Regions from separate parts of the Chryseobacterium sp. YR221 genome, predicted to be linked through region 1. Evidence: riboswitches for the same ligand, from Rfam matches in the RefSeq annotation. Region 1 holds a riboswitch; each other region holds the start of a gene.
The links. Region 1 has a riboswitch for S-adenosylmethionine ahead of B8967_RS14195 (SusC/RagA family TonB-linked outer membrane protein). Riboswitches for the same ligand answer to the same signal wherever they lie in the genome.

Region 1 (7,608 bases):
AATAAATTATCAGCATCTGTAAGATCACTTTTCACTAAAGCATAGATCTCTTCCAGGCTTGCTCTTTTCTTCCCGACTGTAGTTATCGTTGAAGGTTCCGTATAGATCGGAGCTGTTAATGCCGTCTTATCTTTCAGGTAACTGAACTGATAAAAACTGGCAAGATTCAGATAACAGAAAGCCCGTAATGCCTTTGCCTGGCCTTTCACCTGATTCTTTTTTTCCTGACTTCCTTCTGTTCCGTCAATTCTGGCAATCACATTATTCATGTTATTGATGGCAGAATAGAGCATCGACCAGATAAATAATGGACGGCTTGCCGTACTATTAACCATTTCAGTAAAAGTATAGGTAGAAGAAAAACCATATTTATTAGTCAGTACCGCTACATCACTTCCCATAGCATCACTTGCTCTTAAAACAGTTGAATACCCTATATTGGCATAGGTTGTTCCATCATCATTGAATCTGGCCCAGGTTCCGTTGATTACTGTTTCTGCACTTTCAGCTGTTTTAAAAACCTCTACATCATTAGCCTGGTCGGTAGGAGCTGTTGCCAGGTCACTTTCACAGCTGGTCAGTACCCATGCTGCGAGTAAGGCAAAAGATAAATATTTTAATTTTTTCATTGTTTCAATTTTTAAAAGTTAAAGAGTTGCCTGAAGTCCAAAAGTGATTGTTCTCATCGCAGGATACCTGTAATAAGTAGTACCGTCCAATGCCTGTTCAGGATCCATTCCTTTATGTTTATAGAAGGTCAGAAGATTTTCTGCCTGAACATAAATTCTGAACTTTTTAAGTCCCAGTTTTTCAAAATAGTCTGAAGGAAGGGTATATCCCAGACTTACATTTTTAAGTCTTGCATAGGTCCCGGAATATAAAAATCTCGAAGAATTGGACGTCCAGTTATTGGTAATTGTGCTCAATGCAGGTACATCCGTATTAGGATTTTCAGGCGTCCATCTGTTTAACATTTCTACGCTCCACGCACGACCTCCGGCACTTCCGTTATGCATAATTGAGGTATAATCGGTATCAAGAATTTTACCCCCGATTTTGAAAGTCAGCAATCCTGAGAAGTCGAAATTCTTATAGGTAATACTTGTACTAAGCCCTCCGGTTACTTTTGGCAGCGCAGATCCCTGCAGTGTTCTTGTTGCTTTTGCATATTCAGAAGTAGTACCTTCCACTGTATTTCCATTAGCATCTGTACTGATGGTTTTCCATAATGGTCTTCCGTTACTTGCGTCTACCCCTACCCATTCCGGAATATAGAAATCATATACAGAACCACCTACCTGTAACAACTTTGTTCCGGTAAGGATAGAACCTTTAGGTAATTTCGTAATCTTATTATTCAATGTACTCAGGTTAAGATCTAAATTCCATTGGAAATCATCCGTCTTAATTGGTGTTGTAAAAAGAGAGAATTCAAAACCTGTATTTTTTATGGTTCCGATATTGGCCGGAAAATCATTAATTCCCAAAGACGGAGCTACTGGCATATTAAATAGAAGATCCTGGCTTTTTCGCTCAAAATACTCGATATTTCCTTTCACTCTGTTATTAAGAATCGCAAACTCTAATCCTACGTTCAGATTAAGATTCGTCTCCCATTTTAATTCGTTGGTTCTCGCTTTTTCAAGTACTGCCCCCGGCTCACCAAGGTTATTATAAAATTTATAAAGCTCCTGATAAGCGTAATAAAGAGGGAGTTTATTAGGCTGTAATAATTTATCATTCCCCTGTCCTCCATAACTTGCACGAAGTGTCAACTGATTAAAGAAATTCAGATTTTTGATAAATTCCTCATTAGAGATTTTCCATGAACCTCCTACAGACCAGAATTTTCCCCAACGGTTATCCTTAAAGAATCTTGAAGAACCATCGGCTCTTCCTGAAGCTGACAGGAAATAGGTATTATTAAAATCATATTCCACTTTTCCAAGGTAACTTAGCAGGCTGACCTTATCACTGTTTCCACTGAAACTTCCCAATAAAGCGGCAGCATCCGGCTCATAGTAGTAGGGAAGTGAAAACTGACTTCTGGTCCCGGAAATTGTTTGATAATCATATTTATAAAATTCCTGACCTGCCAACACATTAAAGTGATGCTTTCCGAATTTTTTATCAAAAGTCAGAATATTACTCGTGGTATACGATAAAGTTCTGCTGTTTGACTTTGTGACCGATCCTCCAATCTCACTACCCTGCCCAATAAGCGGGTTTGAGTAATAATGTCCATTATAGTTGACCAAATCTACAGAAAAACTGGTTCTGAACTTCAATTCAGGTAAGAATGTGAAATCCATGAAACCTTTTCCGGAGAAGTTATCTTCTTTATTTTCGTTTTTATCCAAAGGTAAAGTTGCTGCCAGATTTTGATTCTGAAGAGCGTTGGTAGGCCTGTATTTTCCAAAATCGTAAATTCTGTTTCCGGCACCATCCAATACATAAGACCCATCCGGATTTCTCTCATAATAAGGATAGAATGAAGGAACAGATCTTGCTGCCTGGATAACATTGCTTGTATTGGAATCTGAAGACGTAGGAGCCTGTTGAATACTGTTGGTATAACTTAGGTTTACCCCTACATTCAACCATTTCTTAACTTCAGAATTGAGTTTTAACCTTGTGCTGTATTTTTTAAATCCGGATTCAATGGCAATCCCTTTATCATCAAGATATCCCAATGAGAAAAAGTAATTGCTTTTTTCACTTCCTCCACTGATATCCAGATCTACCTGATTTCTCGAAGCCACTCTCTGTAAAACATCTCTCCAGTCATCATTCCATAAAGGTGTCGCCCCGGATAATAGTTTTCCGTCTGTACCTACAGGTTTTGAATAATTGGCTCCGTAAGGATTGATACCCAGCTCAGAAATAAGATTATTGGTAGCCATCTGAGCCGCCTGCTGTCCATTGATCTGACTGGATCTGTATCCGTTTCTCAATGCTTCCCAATACAGTTGAAAATACTGATCCGTATTGACTTGTTCGTAATCTTTTACCGCTCTGGTGGAAAAACCCTGGCTCATATTAAAATTGATTCGGGCTTCTCCTTTTTTACCGGATTTAGTCGTAATAATGATGATCCCGTTCGCTCCTCTTGATCCATAAAGAGCACTTGCCGTAGCATCTTTCAGTACACTGATTGATTCTATATCATTAGGGCTTATAGAGTTCAGATTTCCGTCAAAAGGAATTCCGTCTACCACATATAAAGGATCGCTGGATGCACTGATAGAACCAATTCCTCGGATCCTGATTGTTGCTGTAGATCCCGGCTGTCCGGAAGAACTTGTTGTCTGTACTCCTGCAACCTGTCCTTCCAATGCTTTTGTAATATTGGTAACAGGTCTGTTGTTAATTTTATCACTGGAAATAGTTGCCACAGAACCGGTGTAGCTGGTTCTTTTAGCCTTTCCGTAGGCTACCACCACCACTTCATCAAGCTCCTTCTCATTGAGTGTATCTTTTTTAGCCTTGGTATTCTGTCCGCTTAAGCTTCCTATTCCTAAAAAGAATACCGCTACAGGGGGAATCCAAATTTTTGAGCTAATCAAATTTTTATTAATCATAATCAATTTTGTTTATCATATATTAAAATTTTGCCCTTTGCAGATAATACAGCAAAGGGCATCGATAAATACGATAAACCTAATGCTTATTTTTCCTTTAAAGGCTGAATGTAACACCTTGCGCGAGAGCAGGTTGTTAAGATTTCATTGGGTCAGTTCCCTCCATCTTTCTTTATAAGCCGATCGAAATATGTCTGCAAATCTAGAAATATTTAGTCTACAAAACAAGTAGACTTATAATTTTTCATGATAATTTTTCAAAAATTAACTTAATATTTTATTAAAAAGCCGATAAAATAAGGACTTATAAAAATTGACACTTTAGCAAACATGAGAAATATCATTAATAATAATTGAATCAATACACTCTGTGTGCATGGAAATAAAAAAATGACGCCAATGGCGTCATTAAATTTTATCTGAGTAAGAATTTTTTAGGAATTACAAATAATAACTCACTTATTAAGATCAGTAAAGTCTCTGGATGGATACAAAAACCTCCAGTGTATTATCTGAAGTATTGGAATCTGAAGTCGTATTACCATTCCCTGCACTTGTAAAAGATTTGTTATCTATACGGAGTGCATAGTACACTCTGTACCATTTGTTGTCAGCAGTAGTAATATCAAAAGTTACCGTTTCGTTTCTTCCATAGGTAAGATAAACCCCATCATCAAACTGTGCATAATTATTAGGGAAAATTAATAAGTTAGCGCCATGTGAGTCACCTGTATGGGTAGACACTTCAGAAACCCATACTTTTGCATTGGCAGTAGTGATATTATAAAGACGCGGATCAAAATTAGTAGCTGCCCCGCTTGAGTCAAATGCATTGGGAGCAGTAATAAAAGCATCCACTCTGAACGTATTATTGATCACGGGAAGATCATTAAGAAACTGGCTTAAAAGAAATGATGTTGTCTTGCGCGGAATTGAAGAATGATAATAAACCAACTCTCCGGGAGCAATCACAGCTCCGGCTCCTACTGTTGCACTACAGGTCTGTCCGCCAATATTTAATGCAAAAGTAGTCAGTGTAGGGCTGGAAGCCGTAGGTACACCTGACACTGTATAGCTAAGAATTCCTGATCCTACATTAAAATTTCCAGCAGCCAGTGTTGCTGTAAGCCCATTTACAGGCCCCACAGTCTGTGCCGGATAGACTCCTCCGTTTCCTCCGGTGTAAGGAACAGTCATTGTTCCGGTATAGGGAGTTCCTGCCGTATAGGTTCCTGGAGAAAGTGTGACTCCGTTACAGGTAATAGATCCTAAAGTTCCGGGCGCAAGAGAACCATTATTGAATGTTCTCCATTCAGTTCCGTTCCAAAATACGTAACCGACATAGCCTAGCCCTGCGGTTCCCAAATTGTATACAAGTAATCCCGCAGCCGGTGAAGGGATGGTAGCCCCATCCGTCTGAGAAGTCAAGGCAACTTTTGGCCCCAAAAATCCTTTTTTACTACCCACTGCAAGAGCGTCAACATTCACATCAAGCATTGCAGATGCATTAGGCACCGTAGTACCAATCCCAACGCTACCAGAAGAAGTTACAGTAAAATCATTGGATTGTTGTACAGCTGTTGGAACTCCTGTCGCATTGTTATCTTTTAAGCCATCTACATGGAAACTTCCTTGTGGATTCGCTGTATTAATACCTACCTGGGAGTAGGCCAATCCTGAAATAATTGTTGTCAATAAGAATAGTGTTTTTTTCATTTTTCGAATTATTTTTTGTTAAAAAGTTGACAAAAGCTTCTTTGAGGTGCCCTATCAAAGCATGATCAATTGTGTTTTAAATCTGGAATTTTTTTTCTAAAAATATTGGAAGAGCACAGCAAAGTATAGCTAAGAAAGAATGGAGTTTGAAACTTTTTCAATAGAGTAAGGACATTTATTCGGTACATTTGTTTGATACAATTTCTCCTGCAAAACTAACTGTATCATTAAATCAAAAAATAAAAGTATAAATCACAATCTTGAAAATGATTTAAATTTTATATATCTTTGAAAACCAAAACAATATCCTAATGAATTATGATAATTCATTAATTTATTCCTTATAACACAGATTTTAGATGTCAGAAGTAAACACAAAGAATGTACAGATAGAAAAATTTAAGCTTGAACTAATGGATAGGTATACTATTCTTATGCTACTGGTTTTAGGAGTATATGCCGTAATCTTCACATTCTTTATTCATGACAAAATGATGTCCTGGTATTTAATGATCGGGTTATTTTTTTCCGGTTATACCTATTCAATTGTAAGAAAAAAATATCCGATAAGCCTTATAGTGCATCTGTATCTACTATTTGCCCCTATTTACAACTTCTATATTATGCTTGCCTTCTGGAATAATTCTGTTGCAAGTTTTTGTTGGCTGCTTCCCATCCCACTGGGAGCCTATATTTTCTTTTCCAAAAAAGAAGTATTACTGTATGTGGCTTATATATTATTATTAATTATTACCGGCTATATTGCAGCCAATAACTTCAACTTTACTTTTCCTGAGCATACCCAAAAAGAGGTAATGTTTACAGATACCATCCTTTTTATTTCAAATATTTTAGTTGTTTCATTATTAATTTATTATAAAGATAAGATCCGAAAACTGGAAATTCTATCTCAAATAGAATCCACTGTAATTCGAAAAGATGAAATACAGACTCCTACTGAAAACTCATGGGATGACATTGATGTTGAAAGCATGAAAAAACTATTTGAAAAAATAGAAACCGCCATGACCGAGAATAAACTTTTTAAAGATGACAAGTTCAATCTCTCAAAACTGAGCGTAGCACTAGATGTCAACAGCACTTATATTTCTAAAGCTATACGGTATAAAGGATATTCCAATTTCAATACATATCTTAATATCTATAGAATCAACTATGTGAAAAAACTTTTTACAGAGATTGATTTCCAAAAAACGACTTTAATGTATATCTATACTGAAGCAGGGTTTTCAAATCAGTCAACGTTTAACAGGGTTTTTAAACAGATTGTAGGAATTACCCCTTCAGAATATGCGCAGCAAAACCCACAGACGAATATTGATCTGTAGTCTATATAAATTTATTTATCTTTGATTAAATTTTTTAAATGAAAATTCTTATCGTTAACGGCCCCAATCTTAATTTACTAGGAACACGAGAACCGGAAATCTATGGAACAATCTCTATGGAAAAGTATTTGGAAAATCTAAAATCCGAGTTTCATTCTTATGAATTAAAATATTATCAATCCAATATTGAAGGAGAGCTCATCAACAGGCTTCAGGAAGATGATTTTGATGCAGTAGTGATCAACCCGGGAGCATTCACTCATTATTCTTATGCGATAGCAGACTGCTTAAAGAACATACAAAAACCTAAGGTTGAAGTACACATCAGCAACATTTATAAAAGAGAGGAATTCAGACAAAAGTCTGTGACTGCTGCCAACACCGATGCTGTATTGTCTGGCTTCGGAATGGAAGGATACAGATTAGCTTTGCTAAGTTTAAAATAAATTCTCTTTTTAAATATCTATCGCAGATGTAGCAAAATAAACAATACATTTTACTCTATTTGAAATAAAAAAAGCCTCATCAGTGATGAGGCTTTTGTATGTATTGTAAATAATCTTATTAGATTGTTTGTTCCTGTAATTGAGGTCCTGAAGCAATTAGTTTTTTACCTGCTTCAGTATCACAGTACTGCTCAAAGTTTTTAATGTATCTTGAAGCAAGATCTTTTGCTTTTTCTTCCCACTCGGAAACATTCGCGTAAGTATCTCTAGGATCTAGAATACCTTCAGAAACATTTGGAAGTGCTGTAGGAATTTCAAGATTCATGATTGGAACCTGAGTTTTAGGAGCGTTATCAATAGAACCGTCAATAATAGCATCAATGATTGCTCTTGTATCTTTTAAAGAAATTCTTTTTCCTGTACCGTTCCAACCTGTATTTACTAAATATGCTTTAGCACCATGCTCTTTCATTTTACCGATCAATGTTTTAGAATACATTGTAGGGTGTAATGTAA
Region 2 (7,608 bases), on a different contig from region 1:
GCTGCTATAAATATTATCAAAAAAATAGTACGTAAGTCCTGTTCCCTCACCATAGTTTCGAAATCCAACGATCTCCTGCAAAATTATTTCTTCAAGAATATAACGCAGTCCTGCAAAGCAAAGAAGAGTCAATACAAAAACTATTACAGCTGAGTAAAGCTTATCCAGCTTGAAGAACTTTGGGAAAATAAATATATATGAAATATAGAAACTCAGAATCTTTACCATAAAAAAAGTAATCCTGAGAATACTTACTTCATAGCTGCTTCTCTCCGGAAAAAAGAAATTAGGAGTAATAACCGTTCCAAAAAAATCAAAACTCCAATAGATAATCTGAAGCCAGATAATTTGCTGTTTTTTCATACTCAAATATAAAGCTCCGCCAAGGAATTTATCTACAGTTTTCGATGAAAGGCTCTTTTTTTCCGATAAAACTATTTTCACACCCATGAAACAAGCCTTCGTCTAATCCCTGTTTTTACAAGAATATCCACCTTATACCTTTGTCCCAGAGCTGTAATAAAACCTCTCTTACATACAATGAAAAGAACTATTTTCTATATCTCAGTGTTATTTTATTCTTTTGCGGTAGGGCAGACTAAAGACTCTGCAATGGTAAAAAAGATCGAAACGGTTACGGTAAACGCTAAAAAAAATTTGGTAGAACGTAAAGTAGATCGTCTTGTCTATAATGTTCAAAACTCTATGCTATCTCAGGGAAGCTCAGGAACAGAAGTATTAGCAGGAACTCCTTTTCTTAAAGTGGATGAAGATAAAGGTCTTCTTTCTATTGCCGGCAAAAATGGAGTCTCTGTTATGGTTAATGACCGAATGCTTAACCTTTCCGGTACCGAACTCATCAATTATTTAAGAAACTTACGTTCTGAGAACATTCTGAAAATTGAAGTCATCACTACTCCGCCTTCAAAGTATGAAGCTCAGGGAAATAGTGGGATTATTAATATTGTTTTAAAAAAAAATCAACTTCTTGGATGGAACGGTTATCTGACCACGTATTATAAACAAAAAACCTATGCCGGATTTGGGAGTGTGGCAGGGGTTAATTATCAGAATGAAAAATCAAAAGCAGCAATAAAACTACAGGGATTTGATGAAGAAAAACGTTCTGTAGAAAATTATCAGGTTATGGGAAAAAGTTCTTCGGTTAACAGAGATGACAGAAGGGATATGAATGATGGACTTGGGTTTAATGCGACACTGGATTACTCATTATCCGAAAAATCCAATATAGGAATGGTTTATGATATGTTGAAAGGACACTCCAATATGGATATTCATTCGGGGCAAAACTACTTTACCGACGACACTCTAAACTTCCAGACCCAAACTGATTCTAAACACCGTTCTGATTTTACTTCCCAAATGCTGAACCTTTATTTTGATCAAAAGCTAGGAGATCATAAGCTGAGTTTTGGAGCTAATTATTATGGAAACCTTCCGGATACTCAGGTCAATTTTAAAACCATAAATATGGCAGATCATTCAGAACAAATGGTCAGAAATCTATCTTCGGTGGACTATAAAATCTATTCCGGACAGGCTGATTTGACTTTAAATCTTAAAAATATTCAAGTTGAAGCCGGTACCAAGTACAGCCAGTTTTCGAACAACTCAGCTATTGAGTATTATAATATGATCAGTGGAAATTATACCATTGACCCGAAAAAAAGCAATCTTTTTAATTATAATGAAAAAAATTATGCAGGTTACTTCAGTGCAAGTAAAGATTTTGGTGAAAAATGGTCTGCAAAAATAGGCCTACGTTACGAATATACCGATACAAAAGGATTTTCACCCACCACAGAGTCTCAGTCTGACAATAGGTATGGAAAACTATTTCCCACTGCCTATATTTCTTATAAGGCTGATGCTAACCATCAATTCAGTCTTACCTATTCCAGAAGGATTAACCGCCCTTATTTCCGGGCTTTAGATCCTTTCCGCTGGTACTCCAATCCAAATACTTATTATACCGGAAATCCAAGCCTCCAGCCTTCATTCAACCATAATATTGAAGTCAATTATATCTTTAAAAATAAATTCTCAGCTAATCTCTACTACCAGAGAACCTTGAATAATTTTGACCAGATCACATTTTTAGATGGAATCCAGCTAACCAGTACTTATCAAAATTATTACAATCAAAACAATTATGGGATCAATCTTAACTATACAGATACTTTTTTCAAAATCTGGGAAAGCAATCTTTCTGCATCCTTCAGCTATAATGAAACCCAGATTACCCAATTCAATGCCGTCCCTAAAAGTGGGCAAGCCTTCTATTATTCTACCAACAATACTTTCAGACTCAATAAAGCCAAAACGTTTTTTCTGTTTTTAAATTACTGGCATAATCTTCCATCAAGGGATGGGTATATGTCCGTCAGAAACAGGGCCAGTGCTGATGCCGGAATAAAAATGAGCTTTGCAGAAAAAGCATTGCAGATTAACCTTTCGGTAAGTGATATCTTTAAACAATCCGGATATAAAGCCAATATGTATTTCTCCGATAATACACAGTCTTTCAATAATTATTGGGACGCCAGAAGGCTGACCTTAAGTATCACCTATAATTTCGGCAACCAGAAGCTGAAAAATGAGGAGAGAAAAATTAATTTTGAAGAAAAAAACCGGGCACAATAATGAAATCCACCTGTTTATTCAAACAAAAAAGCAGAGATTAAGTCTCTGCTTTTGCTGTCTTCTGCTTAAAATTTAAATTCTACTCTCGCAAACACAAAGCGTCCTCCGATACCATACTGAGAAACCTGTCTGGAATAAACAAACTGATTATCTGCCGTTAATGAGCTTATATTAGGGCTTTTGGAAGGAAGTATATTGAAGAGATTATTACTTCCAATGGTTGCTGAAATATTCTTATTAAAATCATAACCCACCGAAAGATCCGTCACAAAGCGGCTATTTAATACAAAATGCTCCCCACTTTCTGTGATGCCATCAAAATTGGCATCCACAACATCTGCATCTGTCACTTTACCGAAAAAAGAATTTCGAAGTACAAGACTAAAGTCTGATAATTTCAGGGTATTGGATAATGTTGCTTTTATCCGGGGTACAGCCTCTTCGAAATAGACTCTGTTCGGCTCAGAAAAATAATTATCTATCTGGCTTACTAATTTCGGGGATGCGTGGATATCTCCAATTCTTTTGGTTTGGTTCAGGTTGATGCCCAAATTATTTTCCAGGGAAACACCTGATGAAATTTTCGAAGTCTGAGAAACTGTAATATCTAGTCCTTTTGTCTGAGAATCCACAGCATTGGCAAAAAAATTAGCAGCGCTTGCTCTTGCCACGTCAAAAGCATCCTGAAGAACTGCCTGATCTGAACCTGGGGTAAAGCTACCATTAGGACGGAAGAAAAGGTCCGTAAGGACTACCCTGTCTTTTATTTTTATATAATATACATCGGCTGTGAATGCCAGGCTTAATGCCGGAATTCTCCATGTAATTCCCGTACTGTAGGATTGTGATGTTTCCTGCTTTAATTTTGGAATACCAAGAGCCTGTGCTGCCTCAGAATTATTCCTGAAAGTACCTACCTGTGTTGTTTTCCCTTGCTGAATCAATGTGGAAGTAGAGCTGTAATAAATCTGAGCTAAAGAGGGTGCTCTAAATCCTGTAGACACGGCACCTCTCCAATTGAAATTGGGTGCCAGTTTTACATTTGTTGCCAGCTTATAATTAAATGTAGATCCAAAGTCTGAATAGTTTTCATAGCGCAGAGCACCTTCCAGTAACCATCTGTTTGTTACTTCAAGCTCCACATCAGCGTAGGCCGCTACACTATTCCGACTTCCGGAAACAGCATTTTCAGGACTGAAACCAGGAAAAACCTGAGCTCCTGCCGGTCTTATATTTCCAAAAAAGTCTGTTACTTTTTCATTTTCAGGTGTATTGGCAGTAACCACATTCCCAAAAATATCATAAGAAGCATAAGAGTTTTCCTTTCCGGCGTTTACTTTGTAGTTTTCATATCTGTATTCTCCTCCAAACGCGAGGTTAAGGCCATGCAATACATTATATTTCTTCGAAAAATCAAGATTGACCGTATTCTGTGAAAACTCAGATCCTCCAGCTTCAAAACTTCTTGGAGAATAGTCTGTCAGAGAGGCATTAAAGGTGTTCACAACACCAAAGCTAAAGGCATTTTTCCCAAATGTATTACTGAAATCTACGTTCCAGCCATTCCATTTTCCTTTAATTCCTGCTGCAAGGGAATAATCATTCACTGTCGCTTCAATCTGAGGCAGATATCCATTAGGAGTAACTGCATTGATGTTTCTTTCGTTATTTGGAAGACGATAAAAACCACCAGCATTTCCAAGACGGTAGCTGTATCCCCCAAAAGAATAGACTTTCCAATCGTCATTAACCGGTATTTCAGAATTAAAGAAAAGCTGTGCCGACTGTAATTTAGACTGCCCGGCTCTAAGACTGAAGTCTTTTCTTTCCAGTCCCCTGTAAGCAAGCTCCTGACTGGTAAAATCACCACCTAATAGCCCCTGAAGGTCAGAAATACTGTTTGCATTGGAAATCTGAGACTGAAAACCGGAGGAGAAATAATCAACTTTTGTTGCATATTGTTTAATGGTACTGATGATCTGCTGGGTATTGGACGTGTTTTTGATATTCTTATACAGCCCATCAATATTAACACCATCCTGCAAAGCTCTGTAATTGACAGCGTTGTAAGCATTGAAAATATCTCCTTCCCGAACACCTGCTCTGGAATAAGGATCGCGGTATTGTGCGGAGGTTGTAATATTAAAAAAACCGGCTTTTCCGATTTTTGCTCCGTAATTAAGATCCACAGAAATGGTCTGCCCGTCAACTCCTCCCGAAAAATTATTAGCAACAGGTGAAGCATATCCTCCTAAAAATACCTGTCCGGAAAGTCCCAATCTTTTTTTCAGCCCCAGGTTAACAACACCGGCAATGGCATCAGATCCATATTGAGCGGAAGCGCCATCCCTTAGCACCTCTATCTTATCTAAAGCAAAAGCAGGAATTGCATTAAGGTCGGTTCCTACAGAACCTCTTCCCGGAGTAAGTGTTACGTTAATCAAAGAAGACTGATATCGTCTTTTTCCGTTTAGCAACACCAAAACCTGATCCGGACCCAAACCTCTTAAAAGGGCAGGATCCACGAAATCAGTACCATCATTAACGGTATGTGAAGTAGATGAAAATGAGGGAACGATATAGTTTAAAGCCTGACTGATATTATTGACAGGACTTTGTTTTAGAATTTTTGAAATATTAATGATATCTACCGGAACCGGAGTATCAGTTAATGATCTTCCGGAACCTCGTGATCCCAGGATTACCACATCGTCTATTTTTTTGGACTGTACTGTATCAGACTGCGCGTAATAAAATGTTGTAATAAAGGCAGCTGAAGTGATAAGGATTTTTTTATTGAAATGATACATGTGTTTTATTTTTTTGTTGTGAGGATCTACTTTTGAGCACTACAAATCCTGTAACCTTAAATTTTAAGGTTAGCATAAATGTTTGAAATGTTAGTATTATTTTTTAGAAATGGAAAAGGCTAGCAACAACAATACATGCCCATGTAGAAATGGCATGAGAAGATATCAGAATAATGAAGCCCGTCTTCATAATCTGAGGAATAAAAATTGACATGCGTAATGAGATTTCCCGTGTCTTTAAACATTGATTTTAACTTTAAAACAAAAATTCAAGATGGGAGAAATGATAGAATGATAAACATTTTTTCCGGAAGATCCGGCTTATCGATTGCAGCACCTTGCTTGTTTTTGCAGGTTGCTATCCCATCTAGAGATTCTTGATAATTACCTGGCAAAGATATAATTATTTCAGAAATAAAAAAATATTTGACATAAAAAATTAATTTCCATCATTTTATCGTAACAAATTCTCCTTTTGAGCGTCTAACGGAATAGTAGTAAAAAACATTATGAAAAAAACTGTATTCGCTTTATCACTTGTAAGCTCGGTTTTAATTTTTTCTCAGGAAAAAAATAATAACCAGCCTAAAGAAAAACAAATTGACGGTGTAGTGATCACCAAAACTAAAAAAGCAGTTGAACAAAAAGCAGACCGTACTGTTTTTGATTTCTCTGAACAGCCTCAGCTCAACAACGGGAATGTATTGGAAGGGATTAAAAAACTTCCGGGACTTGTAGCTACAGACATCGCGGGAATGATGTATCAGGGAAAAATGCTGGATGTTTATCTTAACGGAAGACCTTTAAACATTACTTCTAATGAATTAAACTCATTTCTTGAAGGCATGCCTGCCAATTCTGTAGAGAAAATTGAGGTGATTACCCAACCGGGCGCAGAATTTCCGGCAACCTCCGGAGGAGCCATCATGAATATTGTTACGAATAAAAATGCCAACAAATACTTAACAGCTACTTATTCCGGGAATTACACGTTCACAAACTATGATAAGTATAGAAACAGGGTAACTAACTCAATTAACCTCAACGCCAGAAATAAACTCTTCGGATGGCAGCTTAATGTTGGCCAAAACTATCGTGAAAGTATGCTTAATACTCAGCAGGACAACCTTCTGTCTGGAAATACAGACCGATATGCCCGTGGATATTTTGCAAAATCAGGGGTAACCTTTGAGCTTGGGCAGGACAGATTATTGCTTAACTACGACATTTACCACAATAATAATGATAACTATACTCTAAGTAATGGTCTTGCTGATCTCCTTGTCAGCCAGGATCCTGATGTTTATAAAGAAGCTAAATTTGATGCTTTTGATGCAGCACGTACCAACAGCCTGAGACAAGAAGCTGTGGTGACCTATCAAAAGCGTTTTGCAGACAAGTCCCAAAAGCTGGATTTTCAGTTTGGCTATACAAAGTCTGATACCAAGTTTTCTCAGGATAATTTCTTTCGGGAAGGTTTTTATACAGAAAATGGGAAACCTTTTGGCTATGTAGGAGGGAATGATATTCTCAACAACAAATCGGATATGAGAATAGCCAACTTCAAAGTTGATTACTCACAACCCATTAAACTTCTTGATGGTGGAAAGCTAAGTGCAGGAGGGTTATATGAAAGACAGGATTATGATACTAAAAGCTTTGGATTGACTAATTTAGAATATCAAAGACAAACCGCATCTACCTATTTAGAATTTCAGGCAAAACTTAAGAAGTTTGATTTTACATTAGGAGGACGTGCTGAAAACTATGATATTTCCGGAGTAACAAGATACATTAACAAAGATAAAAAGCTTGTTCAGGATGATTTAATTCCTTTTAATAAGTTTAAGTTTTTCCCAAATGCCAGCATTCAGTATAGCATGATGAATCAGGTGTATGTTGCGGCAAACTATAACAGAAAAATCAGTTTACCAAGTATTTCTGCTCTTAACCCCAACAATACCACATTTGCAGGTCCCAATACCCAAATAACAGGTAACCCGAATCTTCAGCCGACCATTTTTGATAACTATGAGCTTAAGGTTTCTGCTTTTGATTATGCATTTATCGGCTATAGTGTAAGTTCGGCAAGCAACCAGGTAGCACAGATTATCAGAAAAGACGGTAAAAATCT
Region 3 (7,608 bases), on a different contig from region 1:
ATAAAGGTGATCTTGATTAATGTAAAAAAATTATGAAACCTACTTGAAGCTTTTAAACTAAATGATAAGGCGGCGGCCACCAGAAAAATTGCAGCGATGGCAAAACCATTTCCAAATGTGTATTGAAATACTGAAAGATATTTTGACATGGCTAATGCCGCTAAAGCCACCGGGGAAGAGAAACCGATAATCAAAGATATCCAACTTATAAGGTATCCAAATAACGGATGATAGGTTTCTTTGAGATAAATGAAGTCTCCGCCATTGCCTTTAAAATGGGATCCCAATTCAGCATAGCAAAAAGCCCCGAATAATGCCAGAATCCCACCAATACCCCATAGCAGAAAGATGCTGTAGGTATTGGTAATATCAGATAACTGAAATCCCAGTGTTGTAAAAATTCCGGTTCCTATCATATTGGAAACCACAATGGCTGCAGCTGTTTTCCAGCCGATCTGATGTGAAGGAGTATTCATTAATGATTAAAAATTAAAATTAAGCCTTCCGAAGAAATAGCTACCTAATGTTCCCATTTGTACCGGAGCATATTTAAATACTCCATAATATGAATTTTCATAAATCTGACGATCCGGGAACACATCAAAGACATTATTAGCACCTACGGTAAAGTTGATATTTTTTGTAATATCATACCCTACACTGACATCTGTAATCACTTTCGGTGAAAATTCCTGAACGCTTCCAAAAGGATATCCGTCTCTTATTACTTTACCAAAATAGGTATTTCTTACGAGAAAATTAAACTTTCCTATTCCATAATTCAATCCTAATGAGGCCTTTGTTTTGGGTGATAAAGTTTCTATAATATTGATCTGATCGGGCCCAAAAAACTCATTCTGAGGAGTTCCCAGGTTTTCCGGGAAATGAAAATCTGTAATTTTTGTTTCTGTATAATTTCCAGCAAGGTTCACATTCAGGTTTCCTCCACCCAATTTCCAGTCGTAGGAAATAACCAAATCCACGCCTTTGGTCTCCGTATCAATAGCATTGGCAAAAAACCTACCGCTTTCGACTTCTTTTCCAACCCCTACTACATCAGGATCTGATAATCTGGAATCTGTAATATTACTTGTAATGACAATTCTGTCTTTCACTTTAATGATATAACCATCTAAAGTAATGAATAGTCCTTTCGCCGGTTTTAAAGTAAATCCAAGGCTTCCGTTGACCGAGGTCTCCTGTTTTAACTTATCAAATCCAAGAACCTGTGCCGCTTTACTGTCGTTATTAAAAATTCCTTTAGTTACAATTGTGGACCCTGAAGTTGAAATATCTGCATAAGAATTGTTGAAATACTGCTGTTGCAGAGAAGGTGCTCTGAAACCCGTTCCTACAGCTGCTCTTACCGCATAATTTTTTAGGAACTCATATCGTACAGCAAGTTTTCCATTCAGGGTATTTCCAAAATCAGAATAGTTTTCAAATCTTGCCGCAGCATCAATATTCAGCTTTTTATCCAAATCATAAGATATATCAGCATATACCGCTGTAGAATGTCTGTCTTTTTTTAAGGCATTATCCGGTGAAAAGCCAATGAATGACTGCGATCCCCCTGCTCCTATCACTGTTGATCCCGTACCTGCTACATTTCCGTTGACATCATATTGGGTATAGGATGCAGGATCTCCGGATTTAATCTGATATTGTTCAAATCTGAATTCACCTCCAAATGCTATATTAAACCGGTTTATATTTTTAGAGACGTCAAGATTAAGGGTATTTTGCAGAAAACTGTGTGCCCCGGCATAAAATCGGGTCGGTGATTTTGCTCCTAAAGAAGCATTATTCGTATTGCTTACGTTATAATTGAAAGTATTGTTTCCAAACGTATTGCTTACATCAAAAAGCCAGTTGTTTACATTATATTTTGCTCCGACAGCATAAGAGATATCATATACCTGAGATCCCAGCTCCGCCTGAAATCCGTTGGGATAAAGTGATGAAACAACATTAAACGTTTCACTGGGAAGCCTTCTGAAGCCATATCCTTTTCCCTCTTTGATACTGAAACCACCAAATGAATAGAGTTTAAAATGATCATTAAAAGGATATTCTGAATTAAAAAACAGCTGCGCCTGCTTGATCTGTGCATCTCCGATCTGAAAGTTGAAATCGTCACGGGTTAAACCTCTTTTTCTAATTTCCTCATCATCTGCAGCTCTTGCCGCCTCCGGATCATCTGCGAAAGGATACGCAAAATTATTTCCGAAAATATCCAAATCATGATTTTGAGTCCTCGTTGTTTTCCCTCTGTGGCTTAGCTGTAATGAAAGATTGACATACCCTTCTTTTTTTCCTAATGAAGCCCCATAATTAACTCCTGCCTGGTAGGTGTCTCCATCATTCCTTCCGCTTAATCCGTAAGTAATACTTGCTGAAGCCCCTGCATTTTTTTTGAGTATAATATTGATTACTCCCGCAATGGCATCAGAGCCATACTGAGCTGCCGCTCCATCTCTTAATACTTCAATTTTTTCAATAGCAATAACAGGAATTGTACTCAAATCTGTTCCCACAGAACCATTTCCAACGGTATTCTGATAATTGACCAAAGAAGTGGTATGTCTTCTTTTTCCATTAACCAATACTAAGACCTGATCCGGGCCCATTCCTCTTAATGTTACAGGATCAATATGCTCGGTTCCGTCAGAAGCAGACTGTCTTACGGAATTAAATGAGGGAATAACATAGTTCAATAAATCCTGAACCGTTATTTGGGGGGATGCTTTCTGTATTTTTTCAATATTAATAACATCTACGGGAACTGGTGTCTCTAGTTTTGTCCTTTTAACATTACGATTTCCTACGATGATAATATCTTCAATTTGTTTTCCTTTTTCTTCCTGTTCCTGGGCAGCGATCCCAATGGTGCCAAGCAATAATACAGCTATGCTTACTTTTTTCATCTTTTGTTCCTGCAAAAATTATTATACATTCCGAGAATCAATCCTCAGACACACAAGACTTCAAGAAATGGAATTCATATAAGAATATTGACTTCAATTATCTCCCCCATCGGGTTGGAATTAGCACCTTTACACTTCTGGAATTGTGTAGGTTGCTAAGGTTTCTTTGGGCCAAATCCCTCCACCTTTCTTGATAAATCTACTGCAAAAGTAGACTATTTTTTTCAATATGCAAAAGCCGTTTTTACGATTTACAAACACAGCATAAAAAAGGCTTATGAAAAATTTCATAAGCCTCCCTAATAAAAGTAATTGTAATTGAAGTGAACTATTTTATGTAAAGGGAATACAGTGATTCTACATGAAGACTGCTTATCCTTTAATAATCTTTTTAGAAACGGTCTGTCCGTTTTTTAATTTTATTTCTACAATGTATAAACCGTCCGGAAGTCCTGTCATATTAACCTGATCATTTGAAAACCCGGCGTCCATCTTTTGTCCTACCGTATTCGTTATCATTATACTTTCAATCGAGGAATCTGCTTTAATGGTAAGAATTCCTTTTGTTGGATTGGGATACATCCCTATGCTGTTATGATTTAGTCTTACCTCCGAAGTAGCAAGTGCCGAGGTAGGTTTAATACATCTTACTGATGCTCCCTGCCCTCTGGGTGCCCCTGCTGAGGCATTAGCACTTATGGTCCCTACGTACAGATATTTCCCTCCAAGTCCGGATACATCCGAACTCCAGAAATACCCTCTCTTTCCTACAAAAGTAAAACCAGCATCTGAAGAACTGCGATATCCTCCTGCAGGCAATTTCAGATGACTGCTGTAAGCGCTTGCGGGGGCCGTAACACTTTCAAGGCTAACAATACTTGACCAGTCTGCCTGTGTTGGCATTCTCCAATCGGCACCTATTGCCTTGCATGGGTCTACCCCCACTGTCTTTCCTAGCCCATCTATGTTCTTTGCGGTCCATTCATCATTAGCTTCAAGAGTAGACCACCACGCGGGTGTTCCTATGATGTACGAGCTCACCCCTGCTAAACCGTCCGGCCTGTTAGGAGTAGGAGCAGAAACTGTGGCTGAATTTCTTAACTGATGGCCGTCATCCCATCTTCCCCACTGAAAGAGATCTCCATATGAAGCTTCATCATCCAGAGAAGAGGCTACTTTAGAGCTTCCCAGGTTCTGCTGCAGCCATATTTTTCCATCATTAGCTCTTACAGTCGTATAAGAAACTGTTTGGCCCTGATAAGTAAATTTCACACATCCTACATCTCCAGGATTATTTCCAGGGTCTGCATTGGTACAGTTTTGAGGATTTCCCTGCGCATATAAACCATTCAAAGCGATGAGTATCAACATCATTCCCGCGCTTAGTTTTCTTATCACAAAATATAGATTTTCAAACATAATCAATATTATTTTTAATTATTCTAAATTTAATTTAATTTTGCGCAAAAGTAGCTTACCCGTTTAATTCAGAGTTATCATTTCCCAACTTTTAGTTATCCGATATAGGAGTTATATATGAACACCATCAAAAATAACACTGATTATGAGTAATTTAGAAGAAGAAAAGATATTATTTGCCTCAGATAATATTAGCATAGAATTTTGTTCTGAACGATATTCAAAAACCTCAATACTGGAAGCTGGATCGAGTTTTAACCTACTCTTTCTATTGGGTTCGGACATATATCTTGAAAAATCTGCCGGTCATCTTCCAATAGTATTCAGAAAAAATCAATACATTCTTTATTATTCATCAGAGGAAAACAGAGCAGAATTACGATCTGATAGTCAGGAAGCATTACAATATCTGCTGATCCGGATTGACTATCAATATATTAATCACCTTATCAATCCCCAATCCAGTGAGGAAAGTGCTGATATACTGGAAAATATGATGAGAAACAGCTTCATCTATTTTCATAAAGAAACACCCCCCACCATGACTGTTGAAATGCATATGATTCTTAAAGAAATCATCGGATCTTCAAAGAAAGGTATTATTCAGAAGTTATTTATTGAAGCCAAGCTCATCAAGCTGCTTATTCTTGTATTCGAACAGTTCCACGAAAAAAACAGCGCACAATCAGCCCCAAAGGCCCCTGAAATGATCAAGAAATATATCGATGAAAATTACCACAGAAATATAAAGGCTGAGGAAATAGGAAAACTTATCGGGATTAATCAGAATATAATCCGGCAGGAATTTAAGAGTCAATATCATATAACCATTTCCCATTATATTTCTGAACTAAGAATGCTGAAGGCAAAAAAAATGATTACCAACAGTGATGTAATGATCAAAGAAATCGCTATTGAATGTGGGTATGAATATGTACAGAATTTCACCCGTGCTTTTAAAAAGAAATTTGGTGTTGCTCCTGAAAACCTGAGAAATAACAAATAGAAAAACCGCCTAAAAAAATAAGCGGTTTATATATGTTGTTTTGCTTTGATATTACTTTTTCAGAATTAAGGTGAAAAAGCAATGACAATCAATTAATGATGATGTCCGTGATCGTGAATGAAAGGTCCGTTACCTTTAGGTTGGTTGTAAAGAACCTCTACACCTTCCTGCTCATAAATATTCTTTCTTCTGATATCTTCAGGATCGAAAGCCTTTACTTTTCCAAAGTATTCTTTCAAACCTTCCGTAAGCCACATTGGAATGACTAATCCGAAGAACATAAAAATACACCAGAACCCTACTAAGAACATAGTAATAAAGAATACAGTCCATAGGAACTGGTAGAACGGCCAAAATGCTGATAAAATAGTTATCATTCTCTTTAGATTTTAGGCAAAAATAGAGCTTTTTTCTTTTTTACACAAAAGATATAGGCTCTATTTTATAATTTATTTTAATTTTAAACTAACTAGTGGGCAAGATTTGCGAAGAAATCGTTTCCTTTATCATCCGTAATAATGAATGCAGGGAAGTCTTTTACTTCAATTTTTCTTACAGCTTCCATTCCTAATTCCGGGAAATCCACAACATCTACAGATACAATATTATCCTTTGCAAGGATAGCTGCAGGCCCTCCGATAGATCCAAGATAGAATCCTCCGTATTTATTACATGCATCTGCAACATCTTTACTTCTGTTTCCTTTAGCCAGCATGATCATACTTCCGCCATGGCTTTGAAACTCGTCAACATACACATCCATTCTTCCTGCGGTAGTAGGTCCGAAACTTCCTGATGCCATTCCTTCCGGAGTCTTTGCAGGTCCTGCATAGTAAATCGGGTGGTTTTTGAAATACTCTGGCATGGGTTTACCACTATCTATCAGTTCTTTAATCTTAGCATGAGCGATATCTCTTGCTACGATAAGGGTGCCATTTAATTTTAGTCTTGTTTTGATTGGATATTTTGAAAGATCAGCTAAAATATCCTGCATAGGCTTATTCAAATCAACTTCCACCGCTTCTTCCAAATGGGGAGGGGTAGCTGGTAAAAATCTCTTTGGATCCTGTTCCAATTGCTCAAGGAAAATCCCTTCTTTTGTAATTTTTCCTTTGATATTTCTATCTGCAGAACAAGAAACTCCCATTCCTACCGGACATGAAGCTGCGTGTCTTGGAAGTCTGATCACTCTTACATCATGGGTAAGATATTTTCCACCAAACTGAGCTCCAATAGCACTTTCCTGACATATTTTCTGAACTTTAGCCTCCCATTCAAGATCTCTGAACGCCTGTCCGGCTTCATTTCCTTCCGTCGGAAGATGATCATAATACTTAGCCGAAGCTTTCTTTACAGCAGCAAGGTTCGCTTCTGCAGAAGTTCCTCCAATGACTAAAGCAAGGTGATACGGAGGGCAGGCTGCCGTTCCAAGATCTGAAATTTTCTCTTTGATAAACTCTTCAAGAGATTTTTCGTTCAGTAAAGATTTTGTTTTTTGGTACAGGAATGTTTTATTGGCAGAACCTCCTCCTTTTGTTAAAAACAAGAACTCATAGTAATCTCCTTTTTTAGCATAAATATCAATCTGTGCCGGAAGGTTGGATCCTGAATTTTTCTCATCAAACATAGTTAAAGGAACCACCTGAGAATATCTTAAGTTTCTTTTTTGGTAGGTATTGAAAATTCCTCGGCTTAAAAATTCACCGTCGTCTACTCCTGTGTATACATTTTCTCCTTTTTTACCCATTACAATTGCTGTTCCTGTATCCTGACAAGAAGGAAGAGCTCCTTCTGCAGCTACTGCAGCGTTCTGTAGCAGGTTATAAGCAACAAATCGGTCATTGTCCGTAGCTTCAGGATCATCAATAATTCTTCTAAGACTCTCTAAGTGAGAAGAACGTAACATAAAAGAAACGTCAGCCATAGCTTCCTCAGCAAGTAATTCCAACCCTTTAGGATCTACAGTTAAGATTTCCCTGTCTCCTAATTTTTCAACTTTTACATAATCTGATGTAAGCTTTTTATACACCGTATCATCTTTCTGAATTGGATACGGATCCTGATATCTAAATTCCATTCAATTTTTTGTTTGCACAAAAATACGGCTACCGTAAAAAAATATGAGTAAAATCAGTCATTAAAATTGATATTTATAATGATTATAAATTGCGAAATTCTAGTGTTATCAGTAACTTTATAAAAATTTCAATCACAATGAATTACAGAATAGAAAAAGACACCATGGGCGAAGTGCAG

Region 2: it holds a riboswitch for S-adenosylmethionine, as region 1 does, so the genes downstream of both, B8967_RS18420 (TonB-dependent receptor plug domain-containing protein) here and B8967_RS14195 (SusC/RagA family TonB-linked outer membrane protein) in region 1, are expected to answer to the same signal.
Region 3: it holds a riboswitch for S-adenosylmethionine, as region 1 does, so the genes downstream of both, B8967_RS18085 (TonB-dependent receptor plug domain-containing protein) here and B8967_RS14195 (SusC/RagA family TonB-linked outer membrane protein) in region 1, are expected to answer to the same signal.

The regions. Positions count from the first base shown of each region.
Region 1 is NZ_FWXM01000004.1:400,187-407,794, reverse strand. It holds gene B8967_RS14200 (RagB/SusD family nutrient uptake outer membrane protein) at 1-629, opposite strand, end outside; gene B8967_RS14195 (SusC/RagA family TonB-linked outer membrane protein) at 648-3,581, opposite strand; SAM riboswitch class I at 3,665-3,762, opposite strand; gene B8967_RS14190 (hypothetical protein) at 4,050-5,297, opposite strand; gene B8967_RS14185 (helix-turn-helix domain-containing protein) at 5,657-6,646, shown strand; gene B8967_RS14180 (type II 3-dehydroquinate dehydratase) at 6,685-7,092, shown strand; gene pckA (phosphoenolpyruvate carboxykinase (ATP)) at 7,211-7,608, opposite strand, start outside.
Region 2 is NZ_FWXM01000006.1:292,078-299,685, reverse strand. It holds gene B8967_RS18430 (sensor histidine kinase) at 1-363, opposite strand, end outside; gene B8967_RS18425 (outer membrane beta-barrel family protein) at 541-2,664, shown strand; gene B8967_RS18420 (TonB-dependent receptor plug domain-containing protein) at 2,730-5,474, opposite strand; SAM-I-IV-variant riboswitch at 5,766-5,863, opposite strand; gene B8967_RS18415 (outer membrane beta-barrel family protein) at 5,984-7,608, shown strand, end outside.
Region 3 is NZ_FWXM01000006.1:212,981-220,588, reverse strand. It holds gene B8967_RS18090 (APC family permease) at 1-476, opposite strand, end outside; gene B8967_RS18085 (TonB-dependent receptor plug domain-containing protein) at 483-2,927, opposite strand; SAM riboswitch class I at 3,022-3,127, opposite strand; gene B8967_RS18080 (T9SS type A sorting domain-containing protein) at 3,300-4,346, opposite strand; gene B8967_RS18075 (AraC family transcriptional regulator) at 4,492-5,352, shown strand; gene B8967_RS18070 (hypothetical protein) at 5,445-5,729, opposite strand; gene B8967_RS18065 (fumarate hydratase) at 5,822-7,429, opposite strand; gene fumC (class II fumarate hydratase) at 7,567-7,608, shown strand, end outside.